3 regions of the Nonomuraea sp. NPDC005650 genome follow, and region 1 is predicted to be linked to each of the others. Evidence: riboswitches for the same ligand, from Rfam matches in the RefSeq annotation. Region 1 holds a riboswitch; each other region holds the start of a gene.
The links. A riboswitch is a leader RNA that binds a small molecule or an ion and turns the genes downstream of it on or off. The one in region 1 is predicted to bind thiamine pyrophosphate.
Positions count from the first base shown of each region.

Region 2: another riboswitch for thiamine pyrophosphate. It lies ahead of ABZS69_RS34895 (cytosine permease); the one in region 1 lies ahead of thiO (glycine oxidase ThiO).
Region 3: another riboswitch for thiamine pyrophosphate. It lies ahead of tenA (thiaminase II); the one in region 1 lies ahead of thiO (glycine oxidase ThiO).

Region 1 covers NZ_JBEXCR010000001.1:552,116-556,096, reverse strand. The annotation lists gene pknB (Stk1 family PASTA domain-containing Ser/Thr kinase) at 1-964, opposite strand, end outside; gene ABZS69_RS02525 (thiazole synthase) at 1,070-1,825, opposite strand; gene thiS (sulfur carrier protein ThiS) at 1,818-2,018, opposite strand; gene thiO (glycine oxidase ThiO) at 2,015-3,130, opposite strand; TPP riboswitch at 3,120-3,237, opposite strand; gene ABZS69_RS02510 (FAD-dependent oxidoreductase) at 3,292-3,981, shown strand, end outside.
Region 2 covers NZ_JBEXCR010000022.1:135,245-139,225, forward strand. The annotation lists gene ABZS69_RS34885 (PAS domain-containing sensor histidine kinase) at 1-502, opposite strand, end outside; gene ABZS69_RS34890 (methylated-DNA--[protein]-cysteine S-methyltransferase) at 598-1,179, shown strand; gene ABZS69_RS34895 (cytosine permease) at 1,136-2,467, opposite strand; TPP riboswitch at 2,457-2,574, opposite strand; gene ABZS69_RS34900 (rhodanese-like domain-containing protein) at 2,639-2,962, opposite strand; gene ABZS69_RS34905 (helix-turn-helix domain-containing protein) at 2,959-3,372, opposite strand; gene ABZS69_RS34910 (DNA-formamidopyrimidine glycosylase family protein) at 3,369-3,981, opposite strand, start outside.
Region 3 covers NZ_JBEXCR010000089.1:2,188-6,168, forward strand. The annotation lists gene ABZS69_RS65110 (BTAD domain-containing putative transcriptional regulator) at 1-966, shown strand, start outside; gene tenA (thiaminase II) at 978-1,661, opposite strand; TPP riboswitch at 1,653-1,748, opposite strand; gene ABZS69_RS65120 (hypothetical protein) at 1,884-3,981, opposite strand, start outside.

The sequences.
Region 1 (3,981 bases):
AGGTGTGGGCGGGGGCGGCCTGAGGCATCGAGGCGGCGCCGGAGGCGTTGAAGACCTGCGTCCGGGCGTGCGGGGCCGCGGGGCCCTGCGGGTGGGAGCCCGGCGGGTTGGTCAGGCGCGGCAGCATCCGGTGCGCGTCGACGGCGGCCACGAGCATCGCGGTGGCGTCGGCGGGGCGCTGGTCCGGCTCGCGGGCCGTCGCCTGGGCCACCAGCGTGTCGATCAGCGGCGGCGCGTCGGGGACGACCGAGGACGGCGCGGGCACGGTGTCGTGGACGTGCCGGTAGGCCACCGACATCGGCGTCGCGCCGTCGTACGGCTGCTGGCCGGTGACCAGCTCGAACAGCATGATGCCCGCGGCGTAGACGTCGCTGCGCACGTCGGCGGCGCCGGTGGTGACCTGCTCGGGCGCCATGTAGCCGATGGTGCCGATCATCACGCCGGTGCGGGTCTGGTTGGTGGCCTCGATGGCCCGGGCCAGGCCGAAGTCGACGACCTTGACCCGGCCGTCGTCGGTCATCAGGACGTTTTCCGGCTTCACGTCGCGGTGGACCATGCCCGCCTGGTGGGCCGCGCCGAGGGCGGCGAGCACCGGGATCATGATCTCGAGCGCCTCGCGGGCGGGCAGCCTGCCGCGCTCGCGCAGGATGTCGCGCAGCGTCTTGCCGGGCACGTACTCCATCGACAGGTACACGACGTCGTTGTCGGTGCCCTGGTCGAAGACGTGCACCACGTTGGGGTGTGAGAGGCGGGCAACCGACTTGGCCTCGCCGATGAACCTGCGCACGAACGCCGGGTCCTCGGCCAGCGAGGGGTGCATGACCTTCAGCGCCACCGTCCGGTCCAGGCGGACGTCCAGCGCGAGGTAGACGGTCGCCATACCGCCCCGGGCGATCCGGCTCTCGATGCGGTAGCGCCCATCGAGGAGCCGCCCGACCAGGGGGTCCGCAGTCGTCGTATCCACCCCGCTGAGTTTACGGGCGTTTTGCCACTGGGAGGGCCCCACCGCCCGAAACCGATGCTGAGACGTTCCCGTTGGAACGTCCCAGCTCCCCGCACACCACTCAGGTCACGGCGTCATCGGCGAGGAGGCCTCGGCGTAGCGCCTGCGCGGGATGCGGCCGGCCAGCCGCGCCAGCCGTCCCGCCGCCACGGCCCCCTTCATGGCGGCCGCCATGAGATCGGGCCGCCGCGCCCTGGTGACCGCGGTGGCCAGCAGCACGGCGTCGCAGCCCAGCTCCATCGCCAGCGCGGCGTCGCTGGCCGTGCCGATGCCCGCGTCGAGCACCACCGGCACGGACGCGGCCTCCACGATCAGCTCGATGTTGTGCGGGTTGCGGATGCCGAGGCCCGAGCCGATCGGCGCGCCCAGCGGCATGACGGCCGCGCAGCCCGCCTGCTCCAGCCGCCGCGCCAGCGCGGGGTCGTCCCCGATGTACGGCAGCACCACGAACCCGTCGGCCACCAGCCGCTCCGCGGCGTCGAACGTCTCGATCGGGTCGGGCAGCAGCGTCCGCTCGTCGGCGATGACCTCCAGCTTGACCCAGTTCGTGCCGAGCGCCTCCCTGGCCAGCCGCGCCGTCAGCACGGCCTCGCCCGCGGTGAAGCAGCCCGCCGTGTTGGGGAGCACCTTGATGTCCCGCTCGCGCAGCACGTCCAGGACGGACCCGGGGGCGGTCGGGTCGAGCCGCCGCATGGCCACCGTGGTCAGCTCGGTGCCGGACGCGGCCAGCGCCTGGTCGAGCACGTCGAGCGAGGGTGCGCCGCCGGTCCCCATGATGAGCCGGGAGGAGAACTTCTCCCCGGCGATGATCAGTTCATCCACCTTGCACCGCCGTCAGAACCTCCACCCGGTCACGGTCGCTGAGCGCCGTCGTCTCCCACGAGCTCCGCGTGACCACCTCGTCGTTCACGGCCACGGCCACTCCGGTGGTGGCCGTGGTCAATGTGCGTACGGCCTGCGCCACGGTCATGCCGTCGGTCACCTCGTGCGAGGCCCCGTTGATCGTCACAATCATGAAATTTCCCGAAATCTCCCAGGGGCGCACAACGCCGCCAGCTCGCCCTCTTCGCCCAGCAGGATGTCCGCCGTGAGCGGCGCCAGGAGCACGCCGCCCCGGTGGTGACCGGTGGCCAGCGTCAGCCCCGGGGTGCGGCTCGGGCCGATGAGCGGCAGGTTGTCCGGCGTGCCCGGACGCAGCCCGGCCACCACGTCGGCGACCTCCAGCTCGGTGACGCCCGGCACCAGCTCCCTGGCGTCCCGCAGCAGCTCGTAGAGCCCGCCCGCGGTCACCCTGGTGTCGAAGCCCATCTCCTCCTGCGTCGCCCCGACCACCAGCTCGCCGTCGCCCCGGGGGACGAGATAGACCGGCGTGCCGTGCACGGTGCCGCGCACGCATCGCGTGAGCAGCGGCTGCGGCGAACGCAACCGCATGATCTGCCCCTTCACCGGCCGCACCGGCAGCTCGGCCAGCCCGGCGCTCCACGCCCCGGCCGCCAGGACCACCCGCTCCGCCGGCAGCTCGGCCGGCCGGCCGTCGCCGCCGGGCGGCTCCAGGCGTACGCCCGTGACCCGGGCGCCGTCGCGCAGCAGCTCGCGCACGCGGGCCCGTACCAGCGGGACTCCCTGCCGGTCGAGCGCGGCGAGCAGCGCCGCCGTCACGCGGCGCGGGTCCACCCAGGAGTCGCCGGGGGCCAGCAGCCCGCCCCGCACCGAGGGGGCCAGCATGGGTTCAAGGCGGCGGCACTCGCGGCCGGTCAGCCGCTCGACGGGCAGCTCCAGCTTGTCCAGGTACGCGGCCAGCTCGTCCAGCGCGGCCAGGTCGTCCGCCCCGAACGCCACGTCGAGCGTCCCCTCGGAGCGCAGGTCCAGGGCCTCGGGGCCGGCCAGCCCCGCGTCGGCGGCCAGCTCGGCGGCGAAGGCGGGCCAGCGGCGCAGCGACGCCACCCCGAGCCGCAACAGCGGCGCCTCGGTGTAGGTCACCTCGCTGATCGGCGCCAGCATCCCCGCCGCCGCGTGTGAGGCCCCAGAGGCGGGGGCCGGGTCGACCAGGGTGACGGGCCGCCCCGCGCGGGCCAGCCGCCAGGCCGCGGAGAGCCCGACGACCCCGCCGCCCACGATCACATCCATCCGCGCTCCCTTCGCCGGCATGATCCGGATCAGGTGTCTTGCGGTCGAAGGCCCGAAGGCAGCCTTCCTCTCAGCCCGGTCACGGCCGGACTCCCGCGCGTCTTACGTCCTCCAGCCTACGGCCTCGCTGCGACGCCCCGACACCGCCCCACGTTAGGGTCATGAACGTGAACCGAGTCGTGGTGGTGGGAGCTGGCCTGGCCGGAGTGCGCACCGTGGAGGCGTTGCGCACGCGGGGGTTCGGGGGGAGGGTCACGCTGATCGGCGAGGAGCGGCATCGCCCCTACGACCGTCCGCCCCTGTCCAAGGCCGTGCTGTTCGGCGACGCCGACACCAGCTTCGTCGACACCGACCTGGCCGCGATCGACGTGGACTTCCAGCCCGGGGTCAGCGCCAAGGCGCTGCGCGAGGGGGTCGTGGAGACGACCGAGGGCGAGATCGGCTACGACGGGCTGGTCATCGCCACCGGCGCCGAGCCGATCAGGCTGCCCGGCGACGGCCCGCAGCACGTGCTGCGCACGCTCGACGACGCCCACGAGCTCAGGGCCATGCTCGTCCCCGGCGCCCGCGTCGCGGTCATCGGCGCCGGCTGGATCGGCGCTGAGGTGGCCACCGCCGCCCGCCGCGCCGGGTGCGCGGTGACCGTGATCGAGGCCGGCCCGGCGCCGCTCGCCATGGCCGTCGGCGCCGAGATCGGGGCCCGCACCGAGCGCTGGTACGACGGCATCGACCTGCGGCTCGACACCATGGTCGACTCCGTGGACGAGGGCGGCGTGCGGCTGGTGGGCGGCGAGTTCGTGGACGCCCACGTGGTGGTCACGGGCATCGGCGTGCGCCCGGCCGTCGAATGG
Region 2 (3,981 bases), on a different contig from region 1:
CGGTGAGCTCCGTGAGGCTGGCCGAGATCCGGTCGAGCACGGCCGACAGCTCCAGCTCGGAGTTGATGTCGCCGACCACGTCGGTGAGCCGGCGCACCAGCCTGGCCCGCCGCGCCATGCGGTCCCTGGCCACCGCGTCGGCCCGCGCGAGGTGGTGCACGCAGACGTACCCGGCCACGGAGCTGCCCAGGCGCAGCGCGCTGATGTCCACGCGCACGTCGAGCAGGGTCCCGTCGCCGCGTAAACGTTTGGTGCGGACCGAGACCTGGCCGCCGGTGCGCACGCGTTCGAGCACGGCGTTGTGCTCGGCGGTCAGCTCGCTCGGCACGATCGGCGCCCGGCGCCCGAGCATCTCCTCCGCCGTCCACCCGAACAGCCGCTCGGCCGCCTCGTTCCAGACCAGTACGCTCTGATCCCGGTCGACGACCACGACGGCGTTGGGCGAACCGGCGAGGGCAGCACGAGCGATCTCGTCGTCACTACCGGCCCATTCGTCCCCCACTCCTCCATAGTGCACGTGGCGTGGTGAGTGCGTCGGGCGATCCGTCCGATACGCTGCGGGCACGGTGATTCTCGGCGGGTGGGGAGGGTGGTGGCATGTCGAGCGGCGATATCGATGCCCTGTTGCGCGTGACCTCCAGCACCTATCGAGGTGAGACGCATCCTGACATCGCGTTCGGCACCTATGACGGGGCCGTCGGCAGGCTGGTGCTCGCGGTGACCGGCAAGGGTGTCGCGGCGTGCAGCTTCGAGCCGGAAAACGCCGTGTTCGAGCTGGTCACGAGGCATGTGGGCTCGTTCATCGGGCCGGACCCGCGCCGGCTCGACCCGGTGCGCAGAGAGTTGGACGCCTACTTCTCCGGCCGCCTGCGCGCGTTCAGCACGCCCGTCGACCTCGCGCTGGCGACGTCTTTCGCCCGTACGGTGCTGCAGAAGACGATCGCGGTCCCCTACGGCACCACCACGACGCTGGAGGCGATCGGCGCGAGCATCGGCCGGCCGCGCGCGCTGCGGGCGATCGGCAACGCGCTGGCCTCCAACCCGGTGTGCGTGATCGTGCCGTGCCACCGGGTGGTGCGCGAGGACGGCGCGCTCGGCGACTACGCGGGCGGCGCGACGGCCAAGCAGCACCTGCTCAACGTCGAAAAGCGCGCGTCGACCAGCCGATCAGCAGGGTGACCAGCGCGGCGACGATGGCCGCACCGAGCGCCCCGTTCATCCACGGCTGCCGGGTGAAGCCGATGGCCTCGCGGGCCGACTGCCAGAAGGCCCCCCACGCCGTGTCCGGGGGCGTGGCGGTCGCCAGCCAGTACGCCACGAAGCCGAGGGCCCACGGCACCAGCCTCGACCAGCGTGAGGGCGCGTCCTCCGCGGTGTTCCAGCCGCGCGAGCCGCCCAGCACGAAGTAGTCCACGGCCAGCACCGCGAACATCGGCACGAAGATCGCCCCGATCACGCCCAGGAACGCCCCGTAGGAGTTGACGTCCACGACCAGGGCGATCGCGACGCTCAGCACGCCGATGGCGACGGAGAAGACGCGCCGGTCCACCCGCGGCATCAGGTTCTGCAGCGAGACCGTGGTGGAGTAGACGTTGGCGAACGACTGGTCCGTCTCGCGCAGCACCAGGATCGCGAAGAACAGCGCGCCCAGCGGCACCGCCACGAACGGGCCGAACACCGACGTCGGATCGGCCGCCACGTTGTCCGCCCCCGCCAGGGCCACCGCGAACACGCCCAGGCCCAGGCAGGCCACCTGGGCCAGCGTGTAGCCGCCGACCACGCCGGTGAACGCGGCCCTGCTCGACCTGGAGTGCCGGGCGAAGTCGGCCGCCATCGGCACCCACGACACCGACAGCGCGATCACGTAGTCCACGGCCGGGGCGAACGCCGTCCAGGACCCGCCGGTGTGCGCGGGCGCGCTGGTCAGGAAGTGCCAGGCGAACCACACCATCGACACGACCACGCCGATGGTGACGTACCGCCGCAGCAGCCTGATGGACCCGAGCGGCCAGATCGTGAGCGCCGTGGTCAGCACCCCCGCCGCGACCACCCACACCTGGTACGGCACGGCGCCGAAGATCGCGCTGGCCGCCTTGGCGATCACCCACAGCTCGAACGCGGCCCAGCCGAGCATCTGGACGATGTTCAGCACCGTGGGGACGTACGAGATCTTTGCCCCGAACAGGCCCCGCAGCAGCACCATCGCGGGCTGCCCCGTCTGGGTGCCGGGCACGGCGGACAGGCCCACCATGGCGGTGCCGATCAGGCTGCCGACCACGGTCGCCAGGAGCGCGGCGGCCAGGCTGAGGGGAGCGTTGCCCAAGGGGTTGAGCAGGAGGGACGCCCCGGAGAAGCCCAGGAGGCTGACTCCGAGGTTCGCCCAGAGCGCGCCCTGGTCGAGCACGCCCAGGGTCTTCGGCGGCCTGCCTTCAAGAGTCAGCGGAACTTCGTCGACGACATGCGTCATCGCGCACTCCCTACGCCGGCATTACCCGGACAGGTTCAGGCGGTCGGCAGCGGATCTATGGCTGCCCTCTCAGCCCGGCGAAACCCCGAGCTCCCGCGACAATCTGCAGTTGGCGCCCTCATCATGCCTTAGTGGCGGCGAAACCGCCACAGTGGGGCCTTCACCAAGGTTTCACGCCACGAACGGCTGCTGCCCGGTCTCGCTGACCATCGGAAGGCGCGCGAACTCCCACGACTGCATGCCGCCGCCGACGTTGACGGCGTCGCGCCCGAGCTGGTTGAGCCAGGCCGCGACCTGCAGGGACCGGCCGCCCACCCGGCAGACGACGTAGACCGTGCGGTCGCCGGGCACCTCCTCGACCCGCCCTTGAATCTGCGTCATGGGGATGTGCACGGCCTCAGGGGCGTGCCCCGCGACCCATTCGTCCTGCTCACGGACGTCGAGCAGGTAAGCGTCTGCGGGAACGGCACTGGCCTCGATCTCAGGAACGGTCATGACTCCATCATCTCGCGCCTGGCGTCGTAGGCCGCACGCGCCTCGGCGATCTCCTCCTGGTGCGCCTCCGTCCAGGTGACCAGCGACTTGATGGTCTCGTGCAGCGTGCGGCCGAGCGGCGTGAGCGCGTAGTCCACCCTGGGCGGCACGACGGGGTGGACCGTGCGGCTGACGAGGCCGTCGCGTTCGAGCTGGCGCAGGGTCACGCTGAGCATGCGCTGGCTGACGCCGTCGATCTCGCGGCGGAGCTGGGTGAAGCGCAGGCTCTGGCAGTCGAGCAGGGCGATCACGAGCAGCGACCACTTGTCCGCGATGCGGTCGAGGATCTGGCGCACCTCGCAGTCCTCGCGGGTGTCCCACTGCCGCACGTCGTAGTCGTCGAGCGGGTCCAAAGGGCCCTCGCAGTTCATTTGAGAAGGCGGGACAGGCGGCGGTCGGCGAGGGGCTTGCCGCCGGTCTGGCAGGTGGGGCAGTACTGCAGCGAGGAGTCCGCGAAGGACACCTCCCGGATCGTGTCGCCGCAGACGTCGCACGGCTGCCCGGCGCGGTTGTGGACCCGCAGTCCCGACTTCTTCTCCGCCTTGAGGTCCTTGGCCGCCAGCCCGTGCGCCCGCTCCACGGCCTCCCCCAGGGTGGTGACGATGGCCTCGTGCAGGTCGGCGATCTGCGCGTCCGTCAGCGTGGCCGCGATCTTGAACGGGGACATCTTCGCCGCGTGGAGCACCTCGTCCGAGTACGCGTTGCCGATGCCGGCGATGATCTTCTGGTCGCGCAGCAGCCCCTTGATCTGGGTGCGGCTGCCGCCCAGGATGCCTTTGAGCGCGTCGACGGTGAAGGACTCGTCGAGGGGGTCGGGGCCGAGGGCGGCGACGCCGGGGATCTCGTCCGGATTTTTCGTGACATAGGCGGCCAGGCGCTTCTGCGTCCCCGCCTCCGTCAGCTCGAACCCGGGCGCCAGTCCCTCCTCGTCGGGCGCCAGCCGGACGCGTACGGCGAGCGGGCCCTTGCCCGGTCGCACG
Region 3 (3,981 bases), on a different contig from region 1:
TGGAGCCTGGAGCGGGAGACCCTCGGCCGCCTCACCGCCCAGCCGCTGTCCTGGTTCGACGCCGAGCGGGAGTCCCTGGTCGAGGCCGTACGGCTGGCCGCCGACGCGGGCCTGGCCCAGTCCGCGTGGGGGCTGGCCGCCACCTTGGTCCCGTACTTCGACCTGCACTGCCTCCTGGACGAGTGGCAGCTCACGCACCGCCTCGCCCTGGACAGCGCCCGCGCGGCCGGCGACCGCCACGGGGAGGCCGCCATGCTCCGCGGCCTGGCCCAGGTCTGCCTCTACCAGGACCGCTACGCCGAGGCCGAGGACATGTTCCGGCGGGCCCGCGTCATCTTCCACGAGCTGGGCGACACGCGCAGCGAGGCCATCTCGATCTGCGGGCTGGCGGCGGTCAACCAGTTCTCCAACCGGCACCTGAAGGCGCTCGGGTCCTTCCGGCACGCGCTGGCCATGTTCCTGGCCATCGGCGACCGCAGCGGCGAGGCGTACGCGCGGCAGGCGATCGGGCGCGTCTACCTGTCGCTGCGGGACCTGCGGCAGGCGTCCAGGTGGCTCGGGGACGCGCTGCGGCTGGCCGAGGAGCTCGGCGACGCCCACCGCGAGGGCTGCGTGTCGATGCAGCTCGGCCGCCTGTACGACCTGTCCGCCGAGTCGGAGCGGGCCATGCGCTTCCAGGGGCACGCGCTGGACATCTTCGAGGCGCTCGGCGATCGCCACTGCGGCGCGTACGCGATGCGGAACCTGGGCGGGCTCCAGGTGGCCAGGGGCCACCGGTCGGACGGCTCCGACCAGCTGGAGCGCTCCCTGGTGATCTTCCAGCAGCTGGGTGACCGCAGCGGGGAGGCGGACACGTACCAGACGCTCGGGGAGCTCTACCGCTCCTCCGGGCGCGCCGCGCTGGCCACGCACTACCTGCACCAGGCCCGCGAGCTGCGCAGGGAGCTCAGCGAGTCGTTCGCGTGAGGCCAGGGTGCCTAGGAGAGCCATTGTCCGGTGGGCCAGGTCTCCAGGCGCCAGGCGCTGTCCCAGAACATCCACTCGTACTCGGTGGCCCGGCAGAACGCCTCGTCCATCGCCCGGCGCGTCCCGGGGTCGGCGGTCTCGGCCAGCCGGTCGGCGATGGCCTTGGCCTGCTCGACCGAGGCGGCGAAGGCGGGGTCGGAGTAGGTGCCGATCCAGGTCCCGTACGGGTGCTCGGCCGCGCCCGCCGTGCGTTCGAGCAGCGCCGCGCCGACGTCCTGGTAGACCCAGAAGCACGGCAGCACGGCGGCGGCCAGCACGGGCAAGGGGGCGGCGAGGGCCGTGGCCTGGAGGTAGGAGGAGTAGGCCAGGCAGGTCGGCGAGGTGGCCACGGCCGCCGTCTCCTCGGCCGTCAGCCCGAACTGCTCCAGGTAGCCGGTGTGCAGGGCCCGCTCGACGACCAGCGCCGTGTGCGCGCTCTGCGCGAAGAACGCGGCGTCGGCCGGGGAGGTGGCGCGGGCCGAGGCCGTGGCGAGGACCTTGGAGTAGGCCACCAGGTAGCGCCCGTCCTGGACGAGGTAGAACGCGAAGCGCTCCCGGTCGAGGGTGCCGTCGCCGAGCGCGGTGTTGAACGGGTGGTCGTGGATCGCCTTGAGCAGCGTGGCCGTGCGCGTCCAGAGCTCATCACAGAAGGTCACCGATGACGTCCCTTCGCTAGTGCGAACTAGATCAGGTTCGACGGGTGTGATCTCAGCCCGGCAGCCCGGGCACCCCGCGTCGCGTTCAACGCTAGCAGAAGGCACGGCCCGGTCGTGAGGAAGGCTCGGAAGCTAGACAGCCAGCAGGCCCGTGGGGCCTACCTGGATTCGAACCAGGAGAAGGAAGCTCCCGAATGGCCTCACGACCGGAGGTCGAACGTATCAGGCGGGGATCAGTTCGTGCAGCGTGCCGGGTGTGTAGACGCGCGCCCCCGCCGGGAGGTCGGCCGGCGCCTCCAGGCCGATGTAGGTGGTGTGCCCGGCCGTGGAGCTCTTCGCGCGCAGCAGGTCGGCCAGGTAGCGGACGCGCAGGTAGTCGCGTTCGACGATGGAGCGCACCAGCAGGGAGGCGGTGACGCGGTTGCCCTCCACCTGGTTGAAGCCGGGGTCGCCGTTCAGGTAGAGGTGCAGCCACTTCACCAGCCAGCCGCCGTCGCCGCCGCGCAGGAAGACGAGCGGCAGGGCGACCGCGCCGGAGCCGCGCAGGTCCGACTTCATGCGCACGGTACGCGGCTCGAACGGCCTGCCCTCCTGCGCGGCGTCCCTGGTCATGTATCCGAAGAACGCCTCGGCGGCCTCGTCGAACCGCTCCCCGGCGTAGATGTGCACCTGCGGGATGATGATCGGCTGGGTCGCGGCGGCGAGCAGGATGTTGATGAACTCGGACGCGCCCTCGGGCGCCTCGGTGAGGTCGCCGGAGTACTCGGCGAAATCGTTGGTGTAGTTCGTCCAGGAAATGTGCGTCGGGTTGTCGTAGGAGTCGTCGAGCATGAGGGCGGACAGGTCGTAGTCGGTGCGCTGCCCGGCCTCGCGCCAGTGGACGAAGAACCTGAGCAGCTCGCCGTCCACCGCCGAGACCGAGCCCCGGGGCAGCATGCCGAGGCCGGGCGCGACGGCCTTGCCGGACAGCGGCAGGGCGACGTCGAGCACGTCGGGATCGACGATCAGCTCGCCGGGGTCGGGGAGGCGGCGGGTGATCTCCTCGTCCAGGATGGCCAGGGTCCGCGACAGTGCCTCCTCCGCCAGCGGCGAACGGGAGTCGGGGGTCGCCCACGCCCTGCCGTACCGGTTGGTGAAGACGCGGCCCGCGACGGGGGCGAGCCGGTTCTGCAGATGCTCGCGCAGCGACAGCAGGACGCGGCCGGAGGCGCCGGCGGCGGCTCTTTCCGCCGCATCCAGCACGTCCGTGGCGTCCGGCGCGTCCGTCGCGCGCAGCAGGTGGTCGAGGCGGCGCAGCAGCGCGCCGGGCGCCTTCTCCAGCAGCTTCACCGCCTCGGCGGTGCGGCCCGCCGACAGGGCGGCCTCGACCCTGCTGTCCAGGCTCTCGGCCCGGCGCGTGCCCCTGGCCGTTTCGAAGACGGCGGCGGCGTTGGGGAACTGCGGGTACTCGTGGGGGTGCAGCCGCTCGCCGAGGCGCTTCCACTCCTCCCGGTGGCGCGGCACGTCGCCGAGCTTGGCCGGGGACGCGACCGCGTCCAGGGCTCCCAGCAGGGCGCGGCGCTCGGCGCGGCGGAACGAGCGGAACCTGGTGGGCTCGGCCAGCGTGACGTCGCCGCCCGAGCAGCCGCAGGCGAGCCGGAGCACGTCGGTCACCGTGTCGACCAGCAGCGGCCGGCCGCCCGCGAGGCGGACCTCGTTGACGATCGCGCGGTTCTCGCGCACGGGGATGCGCTCGGGCTCGTCGGCGCAGAACCTGGCCAGCAGCCGCAGCGCTTCCAGGTCCTCGGCGGCCAGGGGCACCTCGGAGCCCGCCAGGGAGAAGTAGAGCTCCCGCGCCTCCGACTCCAGGCTCCCGCCCAGCTCCAGCACGCTCACCCGGTCACCGGCCAGCGGGATCAGCTCGTCGTGCGCGGCCAGCAGGTCCGCGTAGGTGTGCTGGTAACGGCCGTATCCGGGCAGGGAGAGCAGGTTGAGCGTGGAGGTCCGAACGCGTGCGGCGGCGACCGGGTCGAGCAGCGCCTCGCGCAGCAGCCCGGCCCAGAACTCCAGCGTGTCGGGCACGTTCTTGGGGAAGTCGAGGAAGTAGGCGTTGTGCTGGACGTGGTCGCCGACGAGGGTGCGGACGGCGGCCAGAATGCGGACGCCGAGGTCGACCACGGTCTCGCCGCGCAGCCCCGACAGCCGCTCGAGCAGCGTGGCCGAGCACGTGAAGCCGACGCTGAGCAGCGCCGCGTCGAGCTGGCGGGCGGCGGTCTCGCCCCAGCCGGACGCGGAGCCGGCGGGGGCGGCGCCGATGGGGACGCGCAGCCGGCGGGCGATG